Regions from separate parts of the Caldimonas hydrothermalis genome, predicted to be linked through region 2. Evidence: predicted binding sites of a transcription regulator. Region 2 holds the regulator's gene; the other holds the start of a gene.
The links. The regulator HrcA, encoded in region 2, represses chaperone genes, less so after heat shock. The targets are predictions, from matches to a motif close to TTAGCACTCNNNNNNNNNGAGTGCTAA.
Positions count from the first base shown of each region.

Region 1 (7,299 bases), on a different contig from region 2:
CAACAGCGCCGAAGCCGCGCCGGGCGAGCCCATCCCCGACCCGCGCCTGCTGCTGGAACTGCGCCGCGGGCGGCTCATCCACCCGCGGGCCGACGATGCGCAGGCGCTGCGCGCCACACCGCAGTGGGCCAAGCCGTTGATCGAAGCCGCGCTGAGCACCACCCCACCAGAGGCCACGGCGGTCGGAACCCGCTGACAGCCCGCCATGCCACCGCACCGACCGCCTGCCGCGCTGCCGTGCGGCACCATCGATACACGTCGATGCCCCTTCGGCGCCCCCCCCCCGCGAATGCCGGGGCCGCCTCCAACCAGGGGGTGGCTCGCGCATCCGGCCTTGTTCATATTGACCCCACCCCCGCGTGAGGACCCGCTCCATGAACAACCCCGTCCTGCAGGAAGAGTATGCGCGGCTCCGCGCCCAACTGGCCGAAGCCTACAGCGCGCCGCAATGGCAGTCCGGCCAGATCGACCGCCTGGCCAACGCACTGGCCGCCGTCGAGCGCCAACTCGTCAGCCAAGCCCCCGGCGCCACCTGGCGCGAGCTTGGCCCCACCCCCACCCCGGCGTCTTCGGCCTGCACGATGACCCCTGGCAGGGAGGGGGGCGTCGCTGGCGTGTCGCAGGCTCGCTGACCCAAGACCGCCGCCCTGCCGCCGTTCAAAACGCTCGGGCAACGATGAACGGGCGCCAGTCCCGCTTCTTCGAGCCGTGCCGCTCCGTGGCCAGGATGTCGAATCCGGCCGTACGGATCGCCTGTTCCAGGCCCGCTGCAGAAAACGTCGTCACGCTCGGCGCCAGCCCCACCCACTGCATCACGGGCACGGCCAGCCGGATCAGCGGGTTCATCTCAGCGATGCAGGGCGTCTTGGAGATGAAGAGCCCGCCCGGCGCCAGCAAGGCCCGGACCTGGCCGAGCACCGCGGGCAGGTCGCCCACCAGATGCAGGACATTGAAGCCAATCACCACGTCATGGCGCTCGCCTTCTCGCGCCAAGGCGTCTGCCGTGGCCTGCCGGAAACGAAGCCGGCCCCTGAGCCCTTGGTGGTCAGGCATTGCGAGCTTCTCCTCGGCGATGGTGATCATGCCGGTGGACAGGTCGGTGGCTAGATAACTCTCCGCCGCGTCGGCCAGGCGAAGCGCCGCCGTCCCGGTGCCACAGCCCAGCTCCAGCACCCGCGCACCGGCAGGCATGAGCGCCCGCGTGCGCGCCAAGGTCCGTTCGAACCCGGCCTCGTCCGCAATCGCAGAGGCGGCGTACTTCCGCGCCGCCTTGTCCCAGAACTGCGCGTCCTTGTCGGTCGTCGTGGGGTGTTCGGGCTGGTGCCCATGGTCACGTTTCATCGCCTTCCCCGGTTGTTGGTGCTCAAGACACCCCGACCACGGACTTGTGCTGCCGCGGAGCTATCCCAGCAATACACACATTGACGTGGACACACCGGAGGCCAGCCCACGGTAGCGGATCGGCTGCATGGGCTGGTTGGGCGTCATTCGCCATCGAAGTAATCGTTGTCGATCCGTTTGATTTCGTACATGCCGACGAGCGAAACGCCCACGTTGTGATCAATCATCCGGGACACGACACCTAACGTTTGACATGAGGGGCGGCTTGCAGACGGCGAAGCCGGCTGTAAGACGTCCCCTCGATGGAAGGGTTAGGCATCATTGCCGCGGCCGGCGAGTATTGAGCCACCCCTGTGCGGCACCATAGCCTTCAAGAAGAACCTTCTCGCCAATTTCAACGATCAGCTTCGTATCGCCGTTGTGAAGAATTCGCGAGAACGAGAGATTCCACGGCAGCTCCTCGGATTCGTACATGAACCCGATGCCGCCAGGGACGATGAACTGCTTGAATTCGCCACCGGACGCTGCTCGGATGACTTCCACGATTTTCGCGTGCTCAGGCTGCGGTTTGGGGAGACCAAAGATTGCTAGATAGCAGCGCTTCATATGAACTCTCGCCTTTCTGAACCTGGGCGCTAGGAGCGTCGAGGATTGTGATGCCTAACGTTTGACGTGAGGGGCCGCCGTAGCGGCAAAGCCGCGAAGGGAACCCACAAGCGCAGCTTGTGGGCGGTCCCTCTCGACGGAATTGTTAGCGCGAGCACTCATTCTTAGGCACCGAAAACCCGCAGGCTTTCAAAGCTCGCTGAACAAACGGATGGCTTTCCATGGCGATGGCAGCCACGCACACACTGAACAGAAGGATCTTCGCTACCTGCCCGAACATGGCGAGCGGGCTTGCATCAGGTGCGCTGATTAGTAGATATGCACATAGAGCAATGAATGGAAGCGCGGAGATCACCACGAGTAATTTGAAAAAGCGCCTGGACGTTGTGCTTGCATTGGCCGCGTGATCGGCGCCGAGGATGCTTGCGGCAAAGAAAAATAACCAACCAAAGAATAAACCACTCTCGGAAATACTCTTCGTTGCAATGAACTCGACGGAGATGAGGAAGGCCCCAATTACGCAACAAATGATTTGAAGTGCGATGGTTCTAGGTTTCATAGCGCTAACGTGTTATAGGAAGCAAAACTGCTGCATAACACCGTCGACTGCCTTCCTAACGCCGACGGCCCGATCGGGCTGCAAGCCTCGCCCAGCCTGCGCCTCGAGGCATTGTCTGGATATTTGTACAGCACTGAATTTCATGCAAACTGGCGCAGGTTTCGCAAGGCGCACTTTGCCTGAGGCCGCCACCCAGCCAATTCCCCCTTTTGGGGGGGAACTGAGTTGCCCGGGCCCGCCGTTGGGCCTTGAGGCCCTTGCCTCTTTGCAGGCACAGTACCGGGCCGTCCCTTCCCCATCCCGCACGCGCCAGCGCCGGAGCCCCCACCATGTACCTTCCCCCTCACTTCGCCGAAACCCGCCCCGAGCAGCTGCACCGCATCATCAACACCCACCCGCTGGGCATGATGGTCACGCACACCGCCGCGGGGTTGGAGGCGCAGCACATTCCTTTCCTGCTGGACCCGGCGCAGGGCCCGCACGGGGTGCTGCTGGCGCATGTGGCGCGGGCCAACACGGTGTGGCAGGAGGTGGTGAGCGGCGATGCAGTGCTGGTGGTGTTCCGTGGCGTGGAGGGCTACATCTCTCCCAACTGGTACCCCAGCAAGCACGAGACGCACCGCGCCGTGCCCACCTGGAACTACGAGGTGGTGCATGCGCACGGTACGGTGCATGTGCACGACGACGAAAAGTTCCTGCGCGGGCTGGTGGCGCGGCTCACGCGGGTGCATGAGGCCACGCAGCCGGTGCCGTGGAAGATGGGCGATGCGCCGCCCGACTATCTGGCCGACATGCTGGGCAAGATCGTGGGGCTGGAGGTGCGCATCACGCGTCTGGAGGGCAAGCGCAAGCTGAGCCAGAACCACGAGGCCCGCAACCGCGCCGGCGCCATCCAGGGGCTGGAGGCGCAGGGCCACGCGGGGCTGGCGCAGGCGATGCGCAACGCGAGCCACGGACGGTGACCCCCGGCTTCAGCGCCACACCGCGTCCTCCCGCACCACCAGCCCGCTCTCGAACGATTGCGCGCGCGTGCGCCACAGGCGGCACGGCCCCAGGTCCGGCGGCGTGGACGACCGGCCGCGAGCCCTGGGCGTGGCGGTGCAAGGCGCCGTAGGCCTCGTGCCGACCCACTGCCGCATTGCGATTGACTATCGATACGCATGTATCGATAGATGCACGCATGCCTTCCAACAGCCTCCCGGCTGGCGCTGCATGGGTGCTGCGGGCTGAACACCGGGGGGCCGAGACGCCCTCTTGAAGAAGCTGCACCCACCCCTATAATTCGTCGCTGTTAGCACTCATCCAACATGAGTGCTAATGATCCCGGGGCAGGCCTGTTGGGTCGGATTCCCCGCCGATCATGCCTATCAAGTTGGTGCTTTATCGCATCAGCCATCAACCAGAAGTTGGTTCTCACTCTTAGGAGATGTCATGAAACTTCGTCCTCTGCACGATCGCGTGATCGTCAAGCGCCTGGAAAACGAAACCAAGACCGCTTCGGGCATCGTCATCCCTGACAACGCCGCCGAGAAGCCCGATCAGGGTGAGGTCCTGGCCGTGGGTCCGGGCAAGCGCAATGACAAGGGCGACTTCGTGGCGCCCAACGTCAAGGTCGGTGACCGTGTGCTGTTCGGCAAGTACAGCGGCCAGACCGTCAAGGTCGACGGCGAAGAACTGCTGGTCATGCGCGAGGAAGACCTCTTCGCCGTGGTGGAAAAGTAATCCTGCCACCCCCGTCTGAACAGATCTCAGCAACGAATCCGGAGAATTTCTTATGGCAGCTAAAGACGTCGTTTTCGGCGGTGAAGCCCGCGCCCGCATGGTCGAAGGCGTGAACATCCTGGCCAATGCGGTCAAGGTGACCCTGGGCCCGAAGGGCCGCAACGTGGTGCTCGAGCGCTCCTTCGGCGCCCCCACCGTGACCAAGGACGGTGTGTCCGTGGCCAAGGAGATCGAGCTGAAGGACAAGCTCCAGAACATGGGCGCCCAGATGGTCAAGGAAGTGGCGTCCAAGACCAGCGACAACGCCGGTGACGGCACCACCACCGCCACCGTGCTGGCCCAGGCCATCGTGCGCGAGGGCATGAAGTACGTGGCCGCCGGCATGAACCCGATGGATCTGAAGCGCGGCATCGACAAGGCCGTCGCCGCCCTGGTCGAGCAGCTCAAGAAGGCTTCGAAGGCCACCACCACCAGCAAGGAGATCGCTCAGGTGGGCGCCATCTCCGCCAACTCCGATGAATCCATCGGCAAGATCATCGCCGACGCGATGGACAAGGTGGGCAAGGAAGGCGTGATCACCGTCGAAGACGGCAAGAGCCTGGACAACGAACTCGATGTCGTGGAAGGCATGCAGTTCGACCGCGGCTACCTGTCGCCCTACTTCATCAACAACCCCGAGAAGCAGGCCGCGATCCTCGAGAACCCGTACGTGCTGCTGCACGACAAGAAGATCAGCAACATCCGCGACCTGCTGCCCACGCTGGAGCAGGTGGCCAAGGCCGGCCGTCCGCTGCTGATCATCGCCGAGGAAGTGGAAGGTGAAGCCCTGGCCACGCTGGTGGTGAACACCATCCGCGGCATCCTGAAGGTGTGCGCCGTCAAGGCCCCGGGCTTCGGCGACCGCCGCAAGGCCATGCTGGAGGACATCGCCATCCTGACCGGCGGCAAGGTGATCTCCGAGGAAGTGGGCCTGACGCTCGAGAAGGTGCAACTGGCCGACCTGGGCCAGGCCAAGCGCGTGGAAGTGGCCAAGGAGAACACCACCATCATCGATGGCGCCGGTGCCGCGGCCGACATCGAAGCCCGCGTGAAGCAGATCCGCGTGCAAATCGAGGAAGCCACCTCCGACTACGACCGCGAGAAGCTGCAAGAGCGCGTGGCCAAGCTGGCCGGTGGCGTGGCCGTGATCAAGGTGGGTGCGGCCACCGAGGTCGAGATGAAGGAGAAGAAGGCCCGCGTCGAAGACGCCCTGCACGCCACCCGTGCGGCCGTGGAAGAGGGCATCGTCGCTGGCGGTGGTGTGGCCCTGCTGCGTGCCAAGCAGGCGGCCGGCCAGATCAAGGGTGACAACCCCGACCAGGAAGCGGGCATCAAGATCGTGCTGCGCGCTGTCGAGGAGCCCCTGCGCCAGATCGTGGCCAACGCCGGCGACGAGCCCAGCGTGGTGATCGCCAAGGTGCTCGAAGGCAAGGGCAACTTCGGTTACAACGCCGCCAACGGCACCTATGGCGACATGATCGAGATGGGCATCCTGGATCCGACCAAGGTGACCCGCACGGCCCTGCAGAACGCCGCCTCGGTCGCCGGCCTGATGCTCACCACCGAAGCCATGGTGGCCGAAGCGCCGAAGGACGAGACCCCGGCTGCCGGTGCCGGCATGGGGGGCATGGGCGGCATGGGCATGGACATGTAAGTCCCCCAGGCAGCTCGCCTCAAAAAAGGGCCGCGCATGCGGCCCTTTTTTACATTCTGTGGTCAAGCCATGCCCCTGTGGCAGGCTCATCGGGATTGCGCCGCCCCGCGCCGGGCTCAACAATACGGGACACCACGCCCCTTCTTTCATGAGCCACCCACCCGCCCTGTCGACTTCCCTTGATTCCATCGTCCAGGGCGTGCCGCTGCTGGCCCGCGATGTGGTCGAGCGCACGCTGGAAGAGTTGCGCAATCCCAATGCCCAGATGGCGCTGGCTCAGGACCGCCGGCAGTTCTTCGCGCTGATGGAGGTGCTGCAGGCCCGCAAGGCGGACTGGATACGCTCGCTGCAGGAGCTCATCGCCCAGGGGGTGCGCGAGGCGATGACCGATTCCGGCGCCGCGCGGGCGGCCCCGCGCAAGCCGCTGGCCCTGAGTCTGGACGACCTGAGCCTGGTGGACGAGGGCCAGGCGGCCGAGGACATCGAGATCTCCCGGGTGATCGCCCAGATCGACCAGCAGGCCGAGTGGGAGCTGCGGGAGGTGCAGGCCTTCATGGCCGCGGTGCGCGGCTGGCAGGAGATCCGCCGCGAGGCCAACCCGCTGCGCCCGGAAGTGTTTGCCCGTGCGCTCAGCCGCTCGACCCACGAGCTGCGGGTGTCGGCCGAGTCGCGCATGCTGCTGTTGCGCATGGCCGGGGCCCGGTTGGCCGAGGCGCTCAAGGTCGAATACGAGCAGATCTGCCGCCGGCTGGAAGCCCTGGGTGTGCAGCCCCTGGCCTTCCGGGCCGTGCCCTCGGCCGCGCCGGCGGTGCCGGCGGGGGGCACAGGCTTCGAGCTCACCGATTCGGGCACGCTGGGCCGGCTGCTCGAACGGGTGAGCCGCAGCCACCCGACGCCACTGGACGGGGCCGCCGCCGAGGCGCAGACGCTGGTCAACCGCCTGTTCGACCAGATCCTGGCCGACCCGAAGCTCATCGATGCCGTGCGCAGCCTGCTGGGGCGGCTCAAGCCGGCGGTGCTCGGGCTGGCACAACGCGACCCGGCCCTGGTGCGCCAGTCCGACCATCCGGTCTGGCAGCTCCTGAACCGCCTGTCGGCCCACTGCGCGGGTTATGACGACCCGCAGGACGAACGCCTGCGCGATTTCATGGCGTTCGCCCGCAGCGTGATCGACCGCATCGTCGCGCTGCCCGCGCCCCAGGCGCAGCACTTCCTGAAGGGCCAGGACGACATCAATCACTTCATCGACGAGCGCAGCCGCGAGGCGCTGGAGCGCTCGCGCGCGGCACTGGAGAAGCTGCAGCGCATCGAGCGGGCCGACCAGTTGCGCGGCGTGCTGCGCCAGCAGGTGCGCCAGATGCAGGGGGCTTCGCTCAGC
Region 1 covers NZ_JBWQXA010000006.1:166,354-173,652, forward strand. Annotated here, with positions in the region: gene AC1ECW_RS09855 (ATPase) at 1-196, shown strand, start outside; gene AC1ECW_RS09860 (hypothetical protein) at 375-632, shown strand; gene AC1ECW_RS09865 (class I SAM-dependent methyltransferase) at 658-1,341, opposite strand; gene AC1ECW_RS09870 (hypothetical protein) at 1,660-1,947, opposite strand; gene AC1ECW_RS09875 (hypothetical protein) at 2,093-2,506, opposite strand; gene AC1ECW_RS09880 (FMN-binding negative transcriptional regulator) at 2,836-3,468, shown strand; gene groES (co-chaperone GroES) at 3,938-4,228, shown strand; gene groL (chaperonin GroEL) at 4,281-5,921, shown strand; gene AC1ECW_RS09895 (DUF1631 family protein) at 6,070-7,299, shown strand, end outside.
Region 1: groES (co-chaperone GroES) is a predicted target of HrcA. The motif match lies at 3,798-3,824, and genes of this name have one in related genera.

Region 2 (7,299 bases):
CCACGCGCGCGGTGAACTTCTCGTGCTCGAGCTGCACGCAAGGCTCCAGCAGCTCGGCCGGCAGGTTGTCCACGCAGAAATAGCCGGCGTCCTCCAGCGCATGCAGCGCCACCGACTTGCCCGAGCCGGAGATGCCGGTGATGAGCACCAGTTCGCGCAGCGCGGCCGCGGCGGTGGTCTCGCTCATCCGCGCCTCCGTGCCCGCGGCTCTGGCACCGGGCCGGGCGGCGTCGCGGCCGTGGCCAGCATCTCCTGGGCATGCGCGAAGCTCGTGCCGGAGAGCTGCTGCCCGCCCAGCATGCGGGCCACCTCGGCCACCCGGGCCTCGCCGGCCACGCAGCGCAGGCTGCTGGAAGTGCGACCCGCCTCGGTGGTCTTGCTGACCACCCAATGGTGATCGGCACAGGCGGCCACCTGCGGGAGATGCGTGACGGCCAGCACCTGGCGGTCGCGCCCGAGTTGCTTCATCAGCCGCCCCACGGTGTCAGCCACCGCGCCGCCCACACCGGCGTCGATCTCGTCGAAGATCAGCGTGCCGGCCTCGCCGAGTTGGCTGGTGGTGACGGCGATGGCCAGCGCGATGCGCGACAGCTCCCCCCCCGAGGCCACCTTGGCCAGCGGGCGCGGCGAGCTGCCGGCGTGGCCGGCGACGAGGAACTCCACCGACTCCAGGCCGTGGGACTGGGGTGCATCGTTGGGCACCAGCGCCACCTCGAAGCGGCCGCCAGCCATGCCGAGCTGTTGCATCGCCTGGGTGACGGCCCGGGCCAACCGGGGCGCCGCTTCGCGGCGGGCTTTGGAGACCTCGCGCGCCGCCTGGTCGTAGGCCTTGCGGGCCTGGGCCGCGGCGCGTTCCAGGCCTTCCAGGTCGGCCGCTGCATCGAGCCGGGCCAGCTCGTCCTTCCACTGCGCCCACAGCGCGGGCAGCTCCTCGGGCGGCCGGCGGTAGCGGCGCGCCAGGCCCATCCAGCTCGACAGGCGCCCGTCGAGCTCGTGCAGTCGGGCCGGATCGAGCTCACCGTGGCGCAGGTAGGCGTTCAGGCTGTGGGCGGCATCCTCGAGCTGGGCCTGGGCACTGCGCAACACCTCGATCACGTTGGCCAACGCGCCGTCGTAGTCGGCCACCGCCTCCAGGCCGTCGATGGCGCGGGCGGTCAGTTCGTCGGCGCTGCCCTCGGACTCGGACACCGCCTGCAAGGCGGCCTGCACCGCCTCGGTCAGGGCCTGGGCATGGCTCAGGCGCCGGTGCTCGGCATCGAGCTCGGCCCATTCGTCGGGACCGGGCGAGAGCTTGTCGAGCTCGCCGATCTGCCAGGCCAGGCGCTCGCGCTCACGCTGCAGGTGGTCCTGCCCGGCGCGCGCCTCCTCCAGCGCCTGGGCGGCCGAACGCCAGGCCGTCCAGGCCCGCGCCAGCGGCGCGAGGTCGCAGCCCGCATAGGCGTCGAGCAGACTGCGCACCGATTCAGGCCGGGTCAGGCTCTGCCAGGCATGCTGGCCGTGGATGTCCACCAGGTGCTCACCCACCGCCTTGAGCTGGGCCACGGTGGCCGGGCTGCCGTTGATCCAGGCGCGGCTCTTGCCTTGGGCATCGATGCTGCGCCGCAACAACAGCACCTCATCGGTCTGGAAGCCGGCCTCGTCCAGCCAGGCCGCCAAAGCGGCCGGGCTGTCGAACTCGGCGCTGATCTCGGTGCGGGCGGCCCCCTCGCGCACCACGCCGGCGTCGCCGCGCGCGCCCAGCGCGAGCTGCAGCGCATCGATCAGGATGGACTTGCCGGCGCCGGTCTCGCCGGTCAGCACGGAAAAGCCCGGGGCCAACTCGACCTCGAGCTCATGGACGATGACGAAATCCCTCAGGGCGATGCGGCGCAGCATCGGCTCAGGCTCCCAAACCTTCGTTCCAATGGAGTTTCTTGCGCAGCGTGGCGTAATAGCTCCAGCCGCGCGGATGGAGGAAGCGTACCCGGTGTGCCGAGCGGCGCACGTGGACGACGTCGCCGTGCAACAGGCTGGCCAGGCTTTGCATGTCGAAATTCACGCTCGTGTCGCGCCCGCCAACGATCTCCACTGCGACCTCGCTGTCGTCGGGCAGCACGATAGGCCGGTTGGACAGGGTGTGGGGCGCGATGGGCACCAGCACCCAGCCAGCGATGTCCGGGTGCAAGATGGGCCCCCCGGCCGACAGCGCATAGGCCGTCGAGCCCGTGGGCGAAGCCACGATGAGGCCGTCGCAGCGGATGTTGGCCATGAAGTCGCCAGCCACCTCGATGCGCAGCTCCACCATGCCAGCGGTGGCGCCGCGGTTGACCACCACGTCGTTGAGGGCAAAGGCCTCGAAGATGACACGGCCGTCGCGCACGACCTGGCCTTCGAGCATGCTGCGGCGCTCCTCCTCGAAGTCGCCGGCCATCACGGGCCCCAGCACCTCGTGCACCTCGCCCACCGGGATGTCGGTGATGAAGCCCAGGCGGCCCTGGTTGATGCCCACCAGCGGCACCCCGTGGCGCGCCACCTCGCGGGCAATGTGCAGCATGGTGCCGTCACCGCCCACCACGACGGCCAGGTCGCATTCGCGGCCCACACCTTCCACGTCGAGCATCGGGTGGCCGCTCAGGCCGGTGTTCATGGCCGTGTCGTACTCGACCGAGACCTCCGCCCCCTGGCGGCAGATGAACTGGGCAATGTCCTCCAGCACCCCCCGCATGCCCTGGGCCTGGTATTTGCCGATCAGCGCCACGTGACGGAAGCGGGATTTCATGGGCGGGATTACACCACAGCGCCCACGCCGCCACCGAGGGGCCCAAGTCCCCGCCTGGCCAGGGAAAACGCCCAAGCGGCGCCCCTTGCAGCGCGCCGGCGCGCCCTAAAATCAACGCCATGCTGGACGACCGCGCCAAGACCCTGCTCAAAACCCTGGTGGAACGCTACATTGCGGACGGCCAGCCGGTGGGTTCGCGCACTCTGTCCAAGGCCTCGGGGCTGGAGCTGTCGCCGGCCACCATCCGCAACGTGATGGCCGACCTCGAGGAGCTGGGGCTGATCGCCAGCCCCCACACCTCGGCCGGGCGGGTGCCCACCGCGCGCGGCTACCGTCTGTTCGTCGACACCATGCTCACCGCCCGGCCGCTGGACCTGAACCAGCCGCCGCCGGAGGTGGCCTGCGTGCGCGATCAGCTCCAGCCCGACCAGCCGCAGCGCGTGATCGCCAATGCGGCCCACCTGCTGTCCAACCTGTCGCACTTCGTGGGCGTGATCACTGCGCCGCGCAAGCCCTCGGTGTTCCACCACATCGAGTTCCTGCGCCTGTCCGACCGGCGCGTGCTCGTGATCCTGGTCGCCCCCGACGGTGACGTGCAAAACCGCGTGCTCTTCACCGAGCACAATTACACCCAGGCCCAGCTCGTCGAGGCCACGAACTACATCAACACCCATTTCGCCGGTTTGACGCTCGAGGAGGTGCGCAACCGCCTGCAAACCGAGGTGGAGGCCCTGCGCGGCGAGATCGCCAGCCTGATGCAGGCGGCCGTGCAGGCCGGCACCGAAGCCATGGCCAGCAGCCAGGAGCAGGTGGTCGTCTCGGGCGAGCGCAATCTGCTGACCGTGCAGGACTTCTCCAGCGACCTGGAGTCGCTGCGCAAGCTCTTCGACCTGTTCGAACAGAAGACCCAGCTCATGCGACTGCTCGACGTCTCCAGTCGCGCCGAGGGCGTGCGAATCTATATCGGCGGCGAGAGCCAGGTCGTGCCCTACGAGGAGCTGTCCGTCGTCTCAGCGCCTTACGAAGTGGACGGCCAGGTCGTGGGCACCCTGGGCGTGATCGGCCCCACCCGCATGGCCTACGACCGCATGATCCAGATCGTGGACATCACCTCCCGCCTGGTGTCCAACGCGCTGAGCCAGAAGTAGCACGGCCTACAATCGGGGCCCACCCTTTCGGGCCGTTAGCTCAGTCGGTTAGAGCAGAGGACTCATAATCCTTTGGTCGCAGGTTCGAGCCCTGCACGGCCTACCAAACCCTCGCCCCTAAGACCCCAGCCAGTGGCGCAAGCGGGCATAGAGCAAAGAGGGCTCCACCGGCTTGGCGATGTGGTCGTTCATGCCGGCGGCCAGGCAGGCCTCGCGGTCTTCGCCGAAGGCATTGGCGGTCATCGCCACGATGGGCGTGTGCGCATGAGCGGCCAAGGCGCGAATGGCCCGCGTGGCTTGCAAGCCGTCCATCTCAGGCATGTGCATGTCCATCAGAATCAGACGGTACGGATAGGCCGAAGCCATGCGCACGGCGTCCACACCGTTGCTGGCCACATCCACGTGCAAGCCCACTGCGCGCAGCAGTTCACGCGCGACCTCCTGGTTGACGGGATTGTCTTCGACCAGCAACAAGCGGCCTTGCGGCGGCACCGCTTGCGGTGGCGGCAACACGGGCGGCGGTGGCGCCTGGCTGATGCGTTCACGCAAGAGCGCGATCAAGGCATCGTGCAAAGCCGACGGCGTCACCGGCTTGAGCAGCACGGCCCCCACCCCCTGCGCCCGGGCCGCTTGGCGCAAGGCGGGGTCGTCGCGCGCGGTGACCATCAAACTCGCCGGCATGGCTTGCGCCCCCCACAGCTCACGCAAGCGGCGCAGGGTTTGCAAGCCGTCCATCTCGGGCATGAGCCAATCGGTCACGATGACATCGGGCCGACGCGCCTTGCTTTGGCTCATGTCGTGCACGGCTTGCACACCGCTGTCGCAGGCTTGCACCTGCAGGCCCATGATGTGCAGCATCTCCGCGAGTGCTTGACGGGCTTCGATCAAGTCGTCGATGAGCAAGACGTGCAAACCGCGCAAGCGCACGTCCACACGCGAGGGCTGGGTGGCCGCGCGGCGCAAGCTCACGGTGAACCAGAAGGTGCTGCCTTGGCCGGGCTGACTGTCCACGCCAATGTCGCCTCCCATCAACTGCACCAGATGGCGCGTGATGGTCAACCCCAAGCCGGTGCCGCCATGACGACGGGTGCGAGTGCCGTCGAGTTGCTCGAAAGGCTGAAAGATGCGCTCGATCTGCTCGGGCGTGAGCCCGGGGCCGGTGTCTCGCACGGAAAAGCGCAACTGAAGCTGCTCGGCAGCTTCGGCAAGCAGTTCACCGCGCAACAAGACCACGCCTTGATCAGTGAACTTCACCGCATTGCTCAGCAAATTGAGCAAGGCTTGCGACAGGCGAGTGGCATCGCCATGCACCGACACGGGCAGGTGGTCTGCATCGAGCACGAGCTCCAGGCCTTTGTCGCGCACTTTCGGTGCCACCAGATCGCAGGTGCGCGACAACATGGTGTCGATACGGAAATCGGCCGGCTCGAGTTGGAGCTTGCCGGCTTCGATTTTGGCCAGGTCCAGCACATCGTTGATGATGGACAGCAAATGCTGGGCAGCCGTATCGATTTTGTCCAGCTTGTCGGCGTGCTCGCCCGAGCCAAGCTGCTGGCGCAGCAAATGGGTCAATCCGATGATGGCATTCATCGGGGTGCGGATTTCGTGGCTCATGTTGGCCAGGAACGCGCTCTTGGCGCGGTTGGCCGCCTCGGCGCGGTCACGCGCGCGGGTGAGCTCGACGTTGAGCGCCTCCAGGTGGTCGTGCGCCACTTTCAAATCGCTCACATCGGTGGCGAAGAAGTAATAGCCGTGGATGCGTCCGTCACGCCGATCGGGCATGCGATGGGCCCAGAACTGGCGCGGCGTGCGTTCGTCCACAGACCAGGTGTATTCGCCCTCGAAACTCTCGCCTTGCAAGATGCGCTGGATCCTGGGCCACTCGCGCTGAAAGAGCTCTTGGCCAACGACCTCGGCCACTGGGCGGCCGATGGCCTGATCGGCGCTCTTGCCCAGCCATTCGAGATAGGCCTTGTTGGCAAAGCGCAAGATGAGATCTTTGTCCCAATAGGCCACCAGGGTCGGCTGGTGATCAACCACGGTGCGCCAAAACACATCGGCGCGCCGTTGCTCGGCCAAGGCCTCGTCCAGGTGGGTTTTGCGCTCGGCCGCCAGCGCGCGGTAGCGTTGTTGGGTGTCGTACAAAGCCGCTTCGATGCGCCGTTGGCGACGCCACGCACGCCACACCGCCCAGGCCAGCACAGACAGCAACACCACGGTCCACGCCAAGGCCATCCACTGGCGCCGACGCTGCTGTGCGATGGCTTCGTCAAGCTGCTGGCTCATCTCCTGCACCAAGCGTGCGGCCGCCCCATCGACCCGCCCCAGCATCAGGCGCGCGGCGCTGGAGCGCAGCCAAAGCAGGCGGTCATCGCCAGCGCTGCGCCAGGCCTGTCGCATCTGGGTGATCGCCTCGGCCAGCTCCTGCGTCGCAGCGCTGGTGGCCCCGGCCGACGTGGCCACATGGCTCAACTGGTCCAGCGCTTGGTCGATCAAGGCCAAGCCTTGCGAGGCATTCCAGGGCCCGGGCGCATCGTCTGTGGCCAAACTCAAGTGCAGCACCCCTTGGGCCACGTCGATGCGTGCCACGCGCATGTAGCGCAAGGTGCGCACGGTCTGCTCCAGTTGGCTCAAGTAGCTGCTTTGCAGCCACACGACCGTCAGACAGATCAGCCCCGAGCCGAGCACGGCCGCCCACGCCCACAGCGGCCAGCTCGACCCCCCCCGCATACGGGCGCGAAGCCCCTTCGGAGACTTCATCGGCCGCCCTCCTGCGGCTCGCGTTCGCGCGGCGGGAACACGTCCTCTCCCAACTCCCAGCGCGCCAGCACGGCGGCGTATTGCTCACTGCCGAGCACCTCGCCCAGGGCCTGGTCCCAGGCACGACGCAAGGCCTCGTCTTCATGACGGAACTGAAACGCCGGGTGATCGGCCTGGGCTCCCAGCAGCTCCCTTGCGTCCAAAGGGTGCGCCTGCAAGCGGCCTTGGCTGTGCGCCGCCATCCATTGCACCGACGGCCACGACAGCGCCAAGGCATCGGCCAAGCCTTCGAGCACGGCGGCTTGGCCGCTGGCCGCATCGGGCACGAGCATCAAGCGGTCTTGCAAGCCGCCGCCGGCCAACCAGCGCTGATGCTCCACCGAACCTTCGATCACCGCCACACGCTGCACCGGCTCCCAGCCTTTCCAGGCCGAAGCCTGCGTCTCTTCCGCGCTGCGGCGCCACAACACGCCAGAGCGCACCCGCATCATCGGCCGCGAATGCGCCACCCACGCCTCCCGCTGCGGGGTGATAAACATGCCAGCGGCCACCACATCGAAGCGATGCGCGCGCAGCTCGGGGATCAAGGCATCGAACCGAGTTTGGACCCACTCGTAGCGGCTCACCCCCAAA
Region 2 covers NZ_JBWQXA010000002.1:203,071-210,369, reverse strand. Annotated here, with positions in the region: gene rapZ (RNase adapter RapZ) at 1-187, opposite strand, end outside; gene recN (DNA repair protein RecN) at 184-1,875, opposite strand; gene AC1ECW_RS04325 (NAD kinase) at 1,880-2,758, opposite strand; gene hrcA (heat-inducible transcriptional repressor HrcA) at 2,878-3,906, shown strand; tRNA gene AC1ECW_RS04315 (tRNA-Ile) at 3,936-4,012, shown strand; gene AC1ECW_RS04310 (hybrid sensor histidine kinase/response regulator) at 4,024-6,666, opposite strand; gene AC1ECW_RS04305 (transporter substrate-binding domain-containing protein) at 6,663-7,299, opposite strand, start outside.